One region of the Streptomyces sp. NPDC059454 genome, then DNA from elsewhere that is predicted to be linked to it. Evidence: riboswitches for the same ligand, from Rfam matches in the RefSeq annotation. Region 1 holds a riboswitch; the other holds the start of a gene.
The links. A riboswitch is a leader RNA that binds a small molecule or an ion and turns the genes downstream of it on or off. The one in region 1 is predicted to bind cyclic di-AMP.
Positions count from the first base shown of each region.

Region 2: linked by a shared signal. The riboswitch ahead of ACFXAE_RS08510 (transglycosylase family protein) and the one ahead of ACFXAE_RS02075 (NlpC/P60 family protein) in region 1 are both predicted to bind cyclic di-AMP.

Region 1 covers NZ_JBHYVC010000002.1:151,719-159,480, forward strand. Annotated here, with positions in the region: gene ACFXAE_RS02060 (esterase/lipase family protein) at 1-693, shown strand, start outside; gene ACFXAE_RS02065 (M23 family metallopeptidase) at 1,075-2,535, shown strand; gene pcrA (DNA helicase PcrA) at 2,566-4,980, opposite strand; cyclic di-AMP (ydaO/yuaA leader) riboswitch at 5,236-5,392, shown strand; gene ACFXAE_RS02075 (NlpC/P60 family protein) at 5,400-6,578, shown strand; gene ACFXAE_RS02080 (hypothetical protein) at 6,633-6,986, opposite strand; gene ACFXAE_RS02085 (LuxR C-terminal-related transcriptional regulator) at 7,223-7,762, opposite strand, start outside.
Region 2 covers NZ_JBHYVC010000008.1:145,665-153,426, reverse strand. Annotated here, with positions in the region: gene ACFXAE_RS08530 (exopolyphosphatase) at 62-1,003, opposite strand; gene ACFXAE_RS08525 (DUF501 domain-containing protein) at 1,000-1,590, opposite strand; gene ACFXAE_RS08520 (septum formation initiator family protein) at 1,620-2,096, opposite strand; gene eno (phosphopyruvate hydratase) at 2,197-3,477, opposite strand; gene ACFXAE_RS08510 (transglycosylase family protein) at 3,712-4,416, opposite strand; cyclic di-AMP (ydaO/yuaA leader) riboswitch at 4,421-4,589, opposite strand; gene ACFXAE_RS08505 (transglycosylase family protein) at 4,795-5,805, opposite strand; gene ACFXAE_RS08500 (cytochrome P450) at 6,004-7,287, opposite strand; gene ACFXAE_RS08495 (nucleoside triphosphate pyrophosphohydrolase) at 7,430-7,762, opposite strand, start outside.

The sequences.
Region 1 (7,762 bases):
AGCGCCGCGCTGCCCGCCCTGGACGGCACCGCCCAGCTGCCGGCGGAGGCCAAGCCCCCGGTGGTGCTGCTGCACGGCTTCATCGACAACCGGTCGGTCTTCGTCCTGCTGCGCCGCAGCCTCTCCCAGCACGGCAGGCAGCAGATCGAGTCGCTCAACTACTCGCCGCTGACCTGCGACATCCGCATCGCGGCCGAACTGCTCGGCCGACACATAGAGCAGGTGTGCGAACGCACGGGCAGTCGCCGGGTCGATGTCGTCGGGCACAGCCTCGGCGGGCTCATCGCGCGGTACTACGTGCAGCGGCTGGGCGGTGACGCCCACGTGCGGACGCTCGTCACGCTCGGCACCCCGCACTCCGGCACCCGCGTCGCGCCGCTGGCCAACGCGCACCCCATCGTGCGCCAGATGCGCCCCGGCTCGCCGGTGCTCGAGGAGCTCACTCAGCCCGCACCGGGCTGCCGTACGCGCTTCGTCGCCTTCTGGAGCGACCTCGACCACATCATGGACCCGCTGGAGTCGGCGTGCGTCGAGCACCCCGACCTGACGGCGGTGAACGTACGGGTGAGCGGCGTGGGCCATCTCGCCCTGCCCGTGCACCCGGCCGTGGCGACCCGCATACGGCAGGCCCTGGACACGGCACACCCCGGAGAGCCGGCCACCGGCCGCCCGGAAGGCCTGACGGTGGCCTGACGGCCGGCGGGCCCCGGGCGCCGCCGCGCGGAGGTGGCACGCGGGGATGACACACGGGGATGGCGCGACACGCCCGGCACCGGCGCCGCGAGACAACCGGAACCACGCGTCCCCTCGACAGCAATCCGAACAACAACGGCCAGGGACGGCCCACTTACCGCCGTCGACCCCTCCACCACTTCGAACAAATCTCGAACAAAAAGCCAAGACCGCGCCCGCCGTCCGCCAAAAGGCGACCGATTGCCCGTTTCCTGCGCGCGCGAAACCTGCGGAAGATTGTCGCGCCCGCGTACCGCCGGGTACAGTCGCCGCACTGCTCTGGCAGCCCCTGTTGTCGAGGCGAAAGAGAAGTTGGTGAACGACCGTCACCCGTCGGGGACCATGGACCCGGCTCCGGCTTCCGACGCCGCCTCGGCGCCCTATGCGTCGTACGGCACCCAGGAAGCCCAGTACGGCGACTTCACCCCATACGGCGAGTACAACGCCACCGGTTTCACCGCCACCCACTTCGGGACCGGCCACACCACCGGAACCTTCGCCACCGACCCCCTCTTCGGCGACCTCCCCGGCAGCGGCCACGACACGGGTGCGTACGAGACCGGGCACTGGCCCGCGGGCGGTCACGACACCGGGCAGTACGACACGTACGCGGCCCCGTACCCGTCCGCGCACGACACCGGCGGCTACGACGCGACCGCATGGACCACCGGCCACCACCCGATGACGGTGATTCCGCCGCAGGCCACCTCCCCGGAGACCAGCGGCCAGTGGGACGCGGGTGAGTGGCTCCAGCCCGACCAGGCCGGGAACCCCGCCGACCGGACCCAGCACTGGGACTGGAGCGCGCAGACCTTCGACAGCGGTGTCTACGACGCCACGCAGTGGAACTCCGACGGCGGCGACACCACCGCCCCGACGCCCGCGTCCGAGTCCTACGAGCCGCAGGCCGAGTCCTACGAGCCGCAGGCCGAGTCGTTCGACCAGGATCCCTACGAGGCTCCCGGCGCCGACGGCGAGCCGGCCGACACCGGTGAGCTGCCTGCGGTGCACCTGCTCGACGAGCAGGAGGAGGCCGCTCCCACCCCGGCCCCGCGCTCCGGGTCCCGTTCCCGCCGCCGTGCGCCCGTCAAGCGCTCCGCGCTGCTGACGGTGGCCGTGCCCTCGGCGTGTGTGATGGGCGTCGCCGGTATCGCCGCGGCCTCGGTCGGCAACCTGGCCGACGACGGCGGCCAGGAGACGGCGACGACCGCGGCGGACGTCCAGCCGGTGAAACCGTCCGCCGCCAACATCAAGCTGGACACCCAGCTGGAGAGCCTCGCCGCCGGCGCCGACGACTTCGCCGACCGGGCCAGCCGCACCCAGGAGCGCATCGACCTCAAGGCGCAGCAGGCGGCCGAGCGCAGGGCGGCCGCGGAGGAGGCGGCCCGCAAGGAGCGGCTGCGGCCGAAGTTCGCGCTCCCGGTGGCGCAGCACGGCCTCAGCGCCTACTACGGCCAGTCCGGCATCAACTGGATGTCCGTCCACTCCGGCATCGACTTCCCCGTCTCGTACGGCGCGAAGGTGATGGCCGCGACCGACGGCACGGTGCGCACGCAGTACAACGCCGCCTACGGCAACATGATGATCGTGACCGCGATGGACGGCACGGAGACGTGGTACTGCCACCTCTCCAGCTATCAGGTCCCCTCCGGTACGACCGTGAAGGCCGGCGACACGATCGCGTTCTCCGGGAACTCCGGCAACTCGACCGGCCCGCACCTGCACTTCGAGGTGCGCCCCGGCGGCGGCTCGGCGATCGACCCGCTCGCCTGGTTCCGCAGCCACGGCCTCGACCCGTCGTAGGGTCCCCCCTCGACGGGTCCCGGCGTCCGGTTACAGCTTCTCCACCGGCGCGTACCGCAGCAGCAGCCGCTTGGGCTTGGGGTCCCCGAAGTCGATCGTCGCCTCCGTGTTCGCCCCCGTGCCCTTCACCGCGACCACCGTGCCGAGGCCGAACTGGTCGTGGGTGACCCGGTCCCCGACCACCAGCGACACCGCGGGCTTGTCCGCGGCCCGCCGGGTGGCGAAACCGGAGGCGCCCGACGCCGGACCGGACGACGCGGGCGCGCCGGCCCCCGTCCGCTTCCACTCCAGATGGGCGGCCGGGATCTCCTCCAGGAAGCGCGAGGGCGGGTTGTAGGACGGCTGGCCCCACGCGCTGCGCAGCGTCGACCTGGTCAGGTACAGCCGCTCACGCGCGCGCGTGATGCCGACGTACGCCAGGCGCCGTTCCTCCTCCAGCTCCTTGGTCTGGCCGAGGGCGCGCATGTGCGGGAAGACGCCGTCCTCCATGCCGGTGAGGAAGACGACCGGGAACTCCAGGCCCTTGGCGGTGTGCAGGGTCATCAGGGTGATGACTCCGGAGCCGTCCTCGTCCTCGTCGGGGATCTGGTCGGAGTCGGCGACCAGGGCGACCTGCTCCAGGAAGTCGGACAGCGCCACCGACTCGCCCTCGCCGCGCTCCTGCTCGAACTCCAGGGCGACGGACGCGAGTTCCTGGAGGTTCTCGATCCGGGTCTCGTCCTGCGGGTCGGTGGATGCCTGCAACTCGGCAAGATAACCGGTGCGTTCGAGGATCGCCTCCAGAACCGTCGCCGGGCCCGCCCCGGACTCGACGACCGTACGCAGGTCCTCCATCAGCGTGTTGAACCGCTTGACCGCGTTCGACGACCGCGCGGCCATGCCGTACGCCTCGTCGACGCGCTTCAGCGCCTGCGGGAAGCTGATCCTCTCGCGCTGGGCGAGGGCGTCGATCATGGCCTCCGCACGGTCGCCGATGCCCCGCTTGGGGACGTTGAGGATGCGGCGCAGCGGCACCGAGTCCTCGGGGTTGGCGAGCACCCGCAGATAGGACAGGACGTCCCGGACCTCCTTGCGCTCGTAGAAGCGGACGCCGCCGACGACCTTGTAGGGCAGGCCAACGCGGATGAAGATCTCCTCGAAGACACGGGACTGGGCGTTGGTGCGGTAGAAGACGGCGACGTCACCCGCCTTCGCCTCGCCCGCGTCCGTGAGGCGGTCTATCTCGTCGGCGACGAACTGGGCCTCGTCGTGCTCGGTGTCCGCGACGTACCCGGTGATCCGCGCGCCCGTGCCGGCGTTGGTCCACAGGTTCTTGGGGCGGCGGGACTCGTTGCGCTCGATGACGGCGTTGGCCGCGCTCAGGATGGTCTGCGTGGAGCGGTAGTTCTGCTCCAGCAGGATCGTGGTCGCGTCCGGGTAGTCCTCCTCGAACTGGAGGATGTTGCGGATCGTCGCGCCGCGGAAGGCGTAGATCGACTGGTCGGCGTCACCCACCACGCACAGCTCGGCGGGCGGTACGTCGGCGGGGTGCCCGGAGGTGCCGACAAGCTCACGCACCAGGGCGTACTGGGCGTGGTTGGTGTCCTGGTACTCGTCGACCATGACGTGCCGGAAGCGGCGGCGGTAGTGCTCGGCGACGTCCGGGAAGGCGCGGAGCAGGTTGACCGTCGTCATGATCAGATCGTCGAAGTCGAGGGCGTTCGCCTCGCGCAGGCGTGACTGGTACATGGCGTAGGCCTGGGCGAGGGTCTTCTCGAAACCGTCGGCGGCCCGGGCGGCGAAGTCCTCCTCGTCGATCAGCTCGTTCTTCAGATTGCTGATCCTGGCGCTGAAGGACTTCGGCGGGAAGCGCTTGGGGTCGAGGTCGAGGTCCCGGCAGACCAGGGCCATCAGACGCTTGGAGTCGGCGGCGTCGTAGATCGAGAACGACGACGTGAAGCCGAGCTTCTTGCTCTCGCGGCGCAGGATGCGCACGCACGCGCTGTGGAACGTCATGACCCACATGGCGCCCGCGCGCGGGCCGACGAGCTGCTCGACGCGCTCCTTCATCTCACCCGCGGCCTTGTTGGTGAAGGTGATCGCGAGGATCTGGCCCGGGTGGACGTGCCGCTCGGCCAGCAGGTGGGCGATGCGGTGGGTGAGCACGCGGGTCTTGCCGGAGCCGGCGCCGGCCACGATGAGCAGCGGGGAGCCGGAGTGGGCGACGGCGGCGCGCTGGTTGTCGTTGAGCCCTTCGAGGAGCGCGGCGGCGTCGATCACCGGGCGCGGGGCGCCGTCGCGGTAGTGGGTGTCCCTGTCCGGCGGCACGTCGAACCTCCCGCCGAACAGGTCGTCCGGGATCTGCTCCGGTACGTGCTCGTCCTCGGGTGGTGGCGGGGGCTCCTCCGCGGGGCCCCGCCGGGCCTGGAGGTCTGCCAGGAAGCTGTCGTCAAAGAGGCTGCTCATCGCTCTCCGAGTCTAGGGCGCTCCACCGACAACCCGGGGCCGCCCCGGGAACATCCCCGGATTCCGGCAGCCGGGGCAGAACACGCACCCTCCAGAACCATCATCTCACCCTGCGTGACGCCACACGCAAGGTCACGAAAATGTATCGGGCATATCACCCATCAACCTTCACAGGGACCACACCAGTTGGCTACGGTGCGGGCGGGCCGTGCGACCCCCACCGGCGAACCTCGCCGGGCCGCGCGGCCTCCGCCGAGTCCGTCACTGCCGATCACGGCAGCCGGAGCCGGGGACCCACCGAAACCTTGGGGTGAATCGGCCCACTCCCTCGCGGAGCGGCCGTAGGGCAACCCTTCCAAGCACCCGCCCGAACCCGACAGCTAACCCGGTAGGCGGAGCACTGGAAGGAGTCGCCTCCCTTGGCGTCGCACCGCAAGTCGCGCATCCCCGGCACGCGCGTGGCAGGCATACGGACCCCGGCCCTCGCCACGGCCGCGCTGACCTCCGTGGCCCTGCTGTCCCAGACGGCCACCGCCGCCCCCTCCGACGACGGCAGGCCGAGCCTGGAGGAGGTCGAGAAGAAGGTCGACGACCTCTACCGCCAGGCGGAGTCGGCGACCGAGAAGTACAACGCGGCCAAGGAGAAGACCGCGAAGCAGCGCAAGCAGGTCGGCACCCTCCTCGACGACGTGGCCAAGCGCACCCAGAAGCTCAACGACGCGCGGGAGGAGCTGGGCACCTTCGCCGCCGCCCAGTACCGGACCGGTTCCGGTGTCCCCGACACCGCGACCTTCCTGCTCGCGGACACCCCGCAGGACTTCTTCGACCGGTCCCAGCTGATGGACCGGATGACCGGCCGCCAGAAGGAAGCGGTCGACGACTACGTCACCCAGCAGTCCGAGACGATGAAGAAGCGCCAGGAGGCCACCGAGAGCCTCGAGACGCTCACCGAGTCCCAGGGCGACCTGAAGACGGCCAAGGCCACCGTCCAGAAGAAGCTCGCCGACGCCCGCGCGCTGATGTCGAAGCTGACCGCCGAGGAGAAGGCACGGCTCGCGGCGATCGAGAAGAAGAAGCAGAAGGAGGCCGCCCGCAAGGCCGCCGAGCTCGCCCGGCAGCAGGCGGAGCAGCAGAAGGCCCAGGAGGAGGCCGCCGCCGCTCAGCAGGACGACGGCACGTCGGGCAGCTCCTCGGGGTCCTCCGGCTCGGCCACCACGCCGTCCACCGACTCCTCATACGCCACCAAGGCCGAGAAGGCCCTCGCCTTCGCCCGCGCGCAGATCGGCAAGCCGTACGTCTGGGGCGCCACCGGCCCCGGCTCCTACGACTGCTCAGGCCTCACCCAGGCCGCGTGGAAGGCCGCCGGCGTCACCGTCCCGCGCACCACCTACGACCAGGTCGACGCGGGCACGACGGTCCCCGTCTCCCAGGCCCTCCCCGGTGACCTGGTCTTCTTCTACGACGATGTCACCCACGTGGGCATCTACATCGGCAACGGGATGATGATCCACGCGCCGAAGCCCGGCACGTACGTCCGCGAGGAGTCGATCTTCTACGACGGCGAGTCCTCGATCCACAGCGTGGTGCGCCCCGCCTGACCTGCTCGGGGGACGGAGCCCGGCGCCCCTGCACGCGGCGCCGGGCGGAGGCGATCAGGTCCACAGCACCGCGATGAAGACATTCGTCACGGTCAGCAGGCCGACCAGGCCGAACAGGCCCTTGTCCACCCTCTCCTCGTCCCGCTTCACATAGACCAGGCCGAGGATCACGATCAGCAGGGCCAGCTTCACGCCGATCTTGATGTTGTCGACGGAGTAGTCCTGGGCCTGGTTGAGGCCGACCAGGACCACACCGGTGACCAGCATCGTCAGCGCACCGTGCAGCATCGCGGGGACGAACCGGGCGGTGCCCGCGCCCATCGCCTTCATCTGGGTGAGGAAACCGCCGAGGAGCGACGCGATGCCGATGATGTGCAGACCGACGAAGAGGTGGATGAGTACGTCCATGAGGCCGGAGCCTAGCCATAGCCGCCGCGTAGCACTCCGGCGCCCTCATCCGTCCTTCCTCCGGCACATCGGTCATCACCCTGAGCGAAGACGACGAAGCCGGAGCAGGGCCCCTGCCACTTGTGGTCCCCCGACGGGTCCGCTCACGCCACTTCCGCACAACCCGCCACCGGAGCCGCGCGGCTCCCGGCGAGATGCCCTTCGCAGGCGCCACGCGCGTGGTCCGAACGGCCCGCTCAGACCAGCCGCCGCGCCGTCGCCCAGCGGGTCAGTTCGTGGCGGTTGGACAGCTGGAGCTTGCGCAGGACCGCCGAGACGTGGGACTCGACCGTCTTCACCGAGATGAACAGCTGCTTGGCGATCTCCTTGTAGGCGTAGCCCCGGGCGATCAGCCGTAGTACCTCCCGCTCGCGCTGGGTGAGGCGGTCCATGTCCTCGTCGACCGGCGGGGCGTCGGTCGAGGCGAAGGCGTCCAGGACGAAGCCGGCCAGACGCGGCGAGAAGACCGCGTCCCCCTCCTGCACCCGGAAGATCGAGTCGACCAGGTCGGTCCCGGTGATCGTCTTGGTCACGTATCCGCGGGCACCGCCCCGGATCACCCCGATCACGTCCTCCGCCGCGTCCGACACGGACAGGGCAAGGAAACGGACCGGCTGCTCGGCGTCACCCATCAACGGGGCACAGCGGCGCAGCACCTCGACACCGCCGCCACCGGGCAGGTGCACGTCGAGCAGGACCACCTCGGGCCGGGTGGCGGTGATGACCGTGACCGCCTG
Region 2 (7,762 bases), on a different contig from region 1:
CTCGCTCAAACGCCATACCGGCTGCTCAGCAGAGTGCTACCGATCGGTACGCGAAGCGGACTCAGGCCACGGACCAGGCGATGCCGTCGAGGATGTCGTGCTCCGACACCACGACCTCCTCCGCGCCGATCCGCTCCATGATCGCCAACAGCACCAGGGCCCCGGCGCCGATCACGTCGACCCGGCCCGGGTGCATGGAGGGCACCGCCGCGCGCTCGGCGTGGGTGGAGCGCAGCAGCCACCCGGTGATCTCGCGGACGCGGTCGCGGGAGACGCGGGAGTGGTGGATGGCCTCGGAGTCGTACCCGGGGAGCTCCTGGGCGATCGCCGACACGGTCGTGACCGAGCCGGCCAGGCCGACCAGGGTGTGCGCCTCGCGCAACGGGACCGTCTCCTCGGCGTGGTCGAGGGCGGCCTCGATGTCGGCGCGCATCGCCGCGATCTGCTCCTCGGTCGGCGGGTCCGTCACGGCCCCGTCCCGCACCAGATGCCGCTCGGTCATCCGTACGCAGCCGACGTCCACGGAGCGGGCGGCGCGGACGTGGTCGTCACCGACGACGAACTCGGTCGAACCGCCGCCGATGTCCACGACCAGGAACGGGCGGTGCAGATCGGTCCGGCCCGTCAGTTCCTTGGTGGCCCCGGTGAAGGAGAACTCGGCCTCCTGGTCACCGGTGATGACCTCGGGCTCCACGCCCAGGACGTCCAGCACCCCGCGCACGAACGCGTCGCGGTTCCCGGCGTCGCGGGAGGCGGAGGTGGCGACGAAGCGCAGGTGCTCCGCGCCGTGCTCCTTGATGATCTCCGCGTACTCACGGCAGGCGGCGAACGTCCGCTCCAGCGCCTCGGGCGCCAGCCGGCCCGTGCGGTCGACGCCCTGGCCGAGCCGGACGATCGTCATCCGCCGGTCCAGATCGGTGAGTTCACCGGTTCCGGGGTCGGCGTCGGCCACCAGCAGCCGGATGGAGTTCGTACCGCAGTCGATGGCGGCGACCCGGGTCACTGGCCGTCCTCCTTCGCGGGCAGCGTCACGCAGGCGCCCTTGCGCCACCACTGAGGCAGCATCGCCAGCGCCTCGTCGCCCAGCGGGTTGACCCCGGGGCCCGCGGCCAGCGAGTGGGCGACCAGCACGTGCAGGCACTTCACGCGGTCCGGCATGCCGCCCGCGCTGGGGAAGTTCCTGAGCTCCTCGATCTCGTCGCGGCGCCGGATGTAGTCCTCGTGCGCCGCGCGGTACGCGGCCGCCAGCTCCGGGTCGGTCGCCAGCCGCTCCGTCATCTCCTTCATCACGCCGTTCGCCTCCAGCGTCCCGATCGCGGAGTTCGCCTTCGGGCAGGTGAGGTAGTAGAGCGTCGGGAAGGGGGTGCCGTCGGGCAGCCTCGGCGCGGTCTCCACCACGTCCGGCTGTCCGCAGGGGCAGCGGTGCGCGATGGCGCGCAGCCCGCGCGGGGGCCGCCCGAGCTGCTGCTTGAAGGCCTCGACGTCCGCGTCGGTGGGCTCGGTGCGGGGGGTCGTGGGCAGATCGAACAAGGTCAGCGCGGAGCGCTGTTCCTGGGAGGTGGTGTCCGGGCGGCGGGCGGGCGTGTCCATACGTGTCTTTCTGCGGCTTTCCATGAGGGTCACTGGTCGGCGGCGTCGGCCTTGTCGACGCCGTCCCAGACGTTCGCGTACCAGGGGCGGTCGGCGGCTTCGAGATCCGTGCGGGACTTCTTCGCCGTACCCGGGTCGATGACGATGTAGCCGGTCTCGCCGGGCATGACGTAGTGCAGCCGCCGGCGGATCTCCTGCTCGGCGTACGCGTCGTCCTGCCAGCGCGCCTTCATGTCGCGCAGCCGTTCGACCCGTCGGCGGGTCTCGTCCTGCTCCTGCTGGAGGTCGGCGATGTCCGCGCGCTGGGAGACGTACTGCCGCATGGGATAGGCGAGGGCGACGATCAGGGAGCAGACCACCAGGGCGAGCAGCGCGGCCCGGCCGGTCAGCCGGGAGCGGCGGGCCTGGCGTTTGGTCTGCGAGCGGTAGACCCGGGCCGCGGTCTGCTCACCGATCAGCCGGATCCTGGTCGCGGTGGAGAAACGGTCCCGGTCCCTGACCGCCATGTTCCGCCTCCGGTTCGCCTTCATACGTGCGTACGTCCCCGCACACGGTACGGGACCGGGTACGGGGACGTACGTACGACGCTGCCTCTTACGGGGCGGGTCAGCCCTTGAAGCGCGGGAACGCGCTGCGGCCGGCGTACACCGCGGCGTCGTCGAGGATCTCCTCGATGCGCAGCAGCTGGTTGTACTTGGCGACGCGCTCGGAACGGGCCGGGGCGCCGGTCTTGATCTGGCCGCAGTTGGTGGCGACGGCCAGGTCGGCGATGGTGACGTCCTCGGTCTCGCCGGAGCGGTGGGACATCATGCACTTGAAGCCGCTGCGCTGGGCCAGCTCGACGGCGTCCAGGGTCTCGGTCAGCGAGCCGATCTGGTTGACCTTGACGAGGAGCGCGTTGGCGGCGCCCTCCTCGATGCCGCGGGCGAGGCGCTCGGGGTTGGTGACGAACAGGTCGTCGCCGACGAGCTGGACCTTGTCACCGAGCTTGGCGGTGATGGTCTTCCAGCCCTCCCAGTCGTCCTCGAACAGCGGGTCCTCGATGGAGACGAGCGGGTACGCGTCGACGAGCTCGGCGTAGTACTCGGTCATCTCGGCGGCGGAGCGCTCCTTGCCCTCGAAGGTGTAGACGCCGTCCTTGTAGAACTCGGACGCGGCGACGTCGAGCGCCAGCGCGATCTGCTCGCCGGGGGTGTAGCCGGCCTCCTTGACGGCCTCGAGGATGAGGTCGAGGGCCTCGCGGTTGGAGCCGAGGTTCGGGGCGAAACCGCCCTCGTCGCCGAGGCCGGTGGCCAGGCCCTTGCTCTTCAGGACCTTCTTCAGGGTGTGGTAGATCTCGGCGCCCCAGCGCAGGGCCTCGGAGAAGGACTCCGCGCCGATCGGGGCGATCATGAACTCCTGGATGTCCACGTTGGAGTCGGCGTGCGAGCCGCCGTTCAGGATGTTCATCATCGGCACCGGCAGCAGGTGCGCGTTGGGGCCGCCCAGGTAGCGGAAGAGCGGGAGGTCGGACGCCTCGGAGGCGGCGTGGGCGACGGCGAGCGAGACGCCGAGGATGGCGTTGGCGCCGAGGGAGCCCTTGTTGTCGGTGGCGTCCAGGTCGAACATCGCCTGGTCGATCAGGCGCTGCTCGGTGGCGTCGTAGCCGACGAGCTCCGGGCCGATCTGCTCGATGACGGCCAGGACGGCCTTCTCGACACCCTTGCCCAGGTAACGGTTGGCATCGCCGTCACGGAGTTCGATGGCCTCGAAGGCGCCGGTGGAGGCGCCGGACGGGACGGCGGCACGACCCGTGCTGCCGTCGTCGAGGCCGACCTCGACCTCGACCGTGGGGTTGCCTCGGGAGTCCAGGATTTCCCGGGCTACGACGACGTCGATGGACGGCACGAGCATCTCCTTCTTGGATGTGACGCGGGCGAGCAGGACCCCGGAGGGTCTTGCGAGTCCGAGCCTAACCGGCTCCGGACGATCGGCCAGCCGGTCGCCCGCCCCGTGGACAGAACCGAGAGTAAATTGTTTCCGAACGGAACAAAGCTGTTTCCGGAAACCCGGCCGTAAAAAACCCCGCCCCGGCGCGCACGGGGGAAGACGCACCGGGGCGGGTAGCAGGGGGACAGCCGCTTACTTCAGGTGCAGCTGCTGGCCCGGGTAGATGAGGTCGGCGTCGTCGACGATGTCGTCGTTCAGCTCGAACAGCTCGGCCCAGCCGCCCTTGACGTCGCGCTCGGCGGCGATGGAGCTGAGGGTGTCGCCCTTGACGACCTTGTACTCGCCGTCGCCCTTCTCGACCTTCTCGCCGGTCGGGGTGGTGACGGTCTTCTCCTCGGCCTTCTGCTCGGCGGCCGGGCGCTCGGCGGAGCGGGAGGCCTTCTGCTCGGCCTCACGGGTCTCGGTGGAACCGGTGCTCTGCGAGGAGCCGTTCGAGGTGTCGTTCGAGGAGGAGCCGGTGTAGGCGGTGTTGGACAGGCCCGTGCCGCAGACCGGCCAGGCGCCCTTGCCCTGGCCCGCGAGGACCTTCTCGGCGATCTCGATCTGCTGGGCCTTGCCGGCCTGGTCGGCGGTGGCGGCGTACTGCGTGCCGCCGTACGCGGCCCAGGTGGAGGCGGAGAACTGCAGACCGCCGTAGTAACCGTTGCCGGTATTGATGGACCAGTTGCCGCCGGACTCGCACTGGGCGACGGCGTCCCACTCGGAGGCGGTGGCGGCGGAGGCGCTGCCGGCCGCCATCAGCGGGGCGGCGACGGCGGCGGAGGCGACACCGGCGACGGCGATCGCGCGGGTGGCCTTGGACGGACGACGGTGCTTGCCCTTGCCGGAAAACAGCATGGTTGGATCCCCTCACCGACGCCTGCGAGGTGAGCTGTCGGGTTCGGGCCGGTTGAGTTGCCCGGCCACGCCCCTCACGGGACGCGGCTTCACCCCAAGCCCGATCCGGTGTCAATCACCGGAAGGGGCACTTACCTTGGGTCCCCCGCTCCTGCCTACGGCGCATGACGCGACGACTGTTCCCGTGCTGCCACTGGCAGGATTCGGCGTGGCGGCAGCCGGGGCCCGCGATGGCGAGCGGTCACGACCGTAGACACGCGATCCACGGAATTTCAAAGACGATCAGGGCTTCTGAGACCTATCTCTCACAGCCTTTAAACCGGACATTCGCCGCGAAACATGACGCCAACCGCCGCCGGATCCACGCCCTTTCGAGCGTCACTTTTCGCCCGGTTCGACCCCGACCTCGAGCTCCTGACCCGGCAGGATGAGGTCCGGGTCGACGCCGACGACCTGCTCGTTCTCGGCGTAGAGCGACCGCCATCCGCCGTCGAACTCAAGGGAGTCGGCAATGGACGAGAGGCTGTCGCCGATGCGCACGGTGTACGAGCCGTCGGCGGCGTCGCGCGAGGCATCGGTGCCGCGCGAGGCATGCCGGCCGGACGATTCCGACGTACGGTCCTCCTCGGCACTGGAGCCGCGGTGACGACCGGTACCGGTGCCTTCGGCGTCGGAGGCTTCGGAAGAGCCGGTGGTCTGGCCGGACTTGTCCGACTCATCACCCCTGGGAGTGGCCGAGACGGAGGGGGAGGTGCCGGATCCGTCGCCGGAGCCGGTGTCCGAATCCGCGTCCGAGTCGCTCGACTTGTCGGAGTTGGCCGATTCGCCGGCCGCACCCTCGCCGTCCTCCGATTCCTCGGCGCCGGACGACGGGCCGGACGTGGCCGACGGGGAGGGCGAAGCGGATGAACCGCCGGAGTCCGACGACCCGGACGAGTCGGACGAACCGGAGGAGTCGGACGTGTCCGAGGTGGAGTCCCCAGCCACGCCCGTGTCGACGCCGGCCGACGCCGAGTCCTGGTTCAGCCCCGCCGTCAGTCCGCAGGTGCGCCACGCGCCGACCCCCTGGTCGGCGAGGATTCTCTCGGCCACGGCTATCTGCTGGCCGCGGCTGGCCTGGTCGGCGCTGGCCGCGTAGTCCAGGCCGCCGTAGTTCTCCCAGTCGTCCTGGGTCAACTGCAGGCCGCCGTAGTAGCCGTTGCCGGTGTTCTGGCTCCATGAGCCGCCGCTTTCGCATTCGGCGACCCGGTCCCAGGTCGCACCGTCGGCCGCGCTGGCGCTGCCGGCTCCGAGGAGCGGGATCGCGATGGCGGAGCCGGTCACCCCGGCCGCGACGAGGAGAGCCGGAGCCTGGCGGGGGCGGCGGTGCCGACCGTTCCCGGAGAGCATGCGGAGACCTTTCGCAAGACAGCAATGACCCGCGCGGCGAACCGAGACCGATGCACCGCACTTGATGGGTGAACGTATCCGCAGACGATCACTTGTCACAAGTTAATGCCGCGCAGATCACGTGAAGATCACAGAGTTGAGCGCGTGTCATGTTTGCGCTGGCCCGCTCGGGGGCACAGCGGACGGCGGCCCGGCCCGTCACTTCCGCGGAGGAGTGAACTCCACCGGGAGCGTGCGCAGTCCGCGCATGATGAGCCCGCCCCGCCGGCGGAGTTCGGCCGGTTCCACCGCGAGCCGCAGGTCCGGCAGACGCGTCAGCAGGGTGGCGAGCGCGGTCTGGCCCTCCAGGCGGGCCAGCGGGGCGCCCAGGCAGTAGTGGATGCCGTGGCCGTATCCCAGATGCTGGTTGTCGCGCCGGCCGAGGTCGAGCACGTCCGGGCCGGCGAACCGCTCCGGGTCCCGGTCCGCGGCGGCGAGTACGACGAGGACGGGGTCGCCTGCCGCGATGTGCTGCCCGCCGATGGTGACCGGCTCGGTGGCGAACCGCCAGGTGGCGAGCTCCACGGGGCCGTCGTACCGCAGGAGCTCCTCGACACCGGTCTCCAGCAGCCCGCGCTCCCCGGCGGCGAGGGCCCGCTGCAGCCGCTCGCGCTGGCCGGAGTGGGTGAGCAGGGCGTAGGTGCCGTTGCCGATGAGATTGACGGTCGTCTCGAAACCGGCGAACAACAGGATGAACGCCATCGCGGCGGCCTCGTTCTCGGTGAGGTGCTCACCGTGGTCGGAGGCGCGGATGAGGCCGGAGATGAGGTCCTCGCCGGGGGCGGGTTCGGCGGGGAGCGCCTCGCGCTTGCGGTGGATCAGCTCGGCGAGATAGCCGCGCATCTTCTTCACGGACCGGGCGACCCCTCCGCGCGGACCCCCGCCGTGACGGATCATCATGCCCGCCCAGTCCCGGAAGTCGTCCTGGTCCTCGCGCGGGACGCCGAGCAGGTCGCAGATGGCGTAGATGGGCAGGGGGAAGGCGAACTCGTGGATGAGGTCGGCGGAGCCGCTGTCCGCGAACCGGTCGATGAGCCCGTCGGTGAGCTCCTGCACGCGGGGCGCGAACTCGGCGACCCGGCGCGGGGTGAACGCCTTGCTGACCAGCCGGCGCAGCCGGGTGTGGTCCGGCGGGTCGATGTTCAGCAGATGCGTCATCAGCTCCGCCTGGCGTTCCCCGGGGATACCGGTCTTGCCCTTGGCGTGGGCGGGCTCGTCGTGGTGCGCGGGGTTCTTGGAGAGCCGGTTGTCGGCGAGGGTCTGCTTGGCATCGGCATACCGCGTGACCAGCCAGGCCTCCACCCCACTGGGCAGCCGCGTCCTGCGCACGGGCTCGTGCTCACGCAGCCAGGCGTAGGCGGGGTAGGGATCGGTGGCGAACTCCCGGCTGAACAACTCGGGAGTGGGTCCCGGCGGAGCAGGAGGGGTGGGCTGGTCATGCATGCGGTGACCCTAACGGGCGGGGCGAGCAGGGCGCGGACCTGTAGGAGCGCGGGGAACCGCGCGAACGGGGTCCGGGGGCGGAGCCCCGGAAGTGACGGGAAGGGCCGGCGGGGTGAGGAAACTCCTGCCCCGCACCCCGCGCTCAGTCCCCGCTCTGCCCTTCCGCGGTTCGTATCGCGTCGCGATACACCCGCGCCGCCGCCCGCAACGCCGCCTCCGGATCGACCCCCGCCGCCTCCGCCCGCACCGCCAGCCCCAGCAGCTCGTAGCCGACCCCCTCCCCCACCGGCACCGGCACGTCCAGCCCCGCCGTCCGCGCCCTCGACCCCAGCTTCGCCGCCAGCGCCAGCCCGGGCTGCCCGAGCGGCACCCCCTCCGTCACCGAGCTGCGCCGCTTCTCCTCCGCCTTGGTCCGCAGCCAGTGCGCCTTGACGTCCTCCGGCGTGTCCGCGGTCTCCCCGCCGAAGACGTGCGG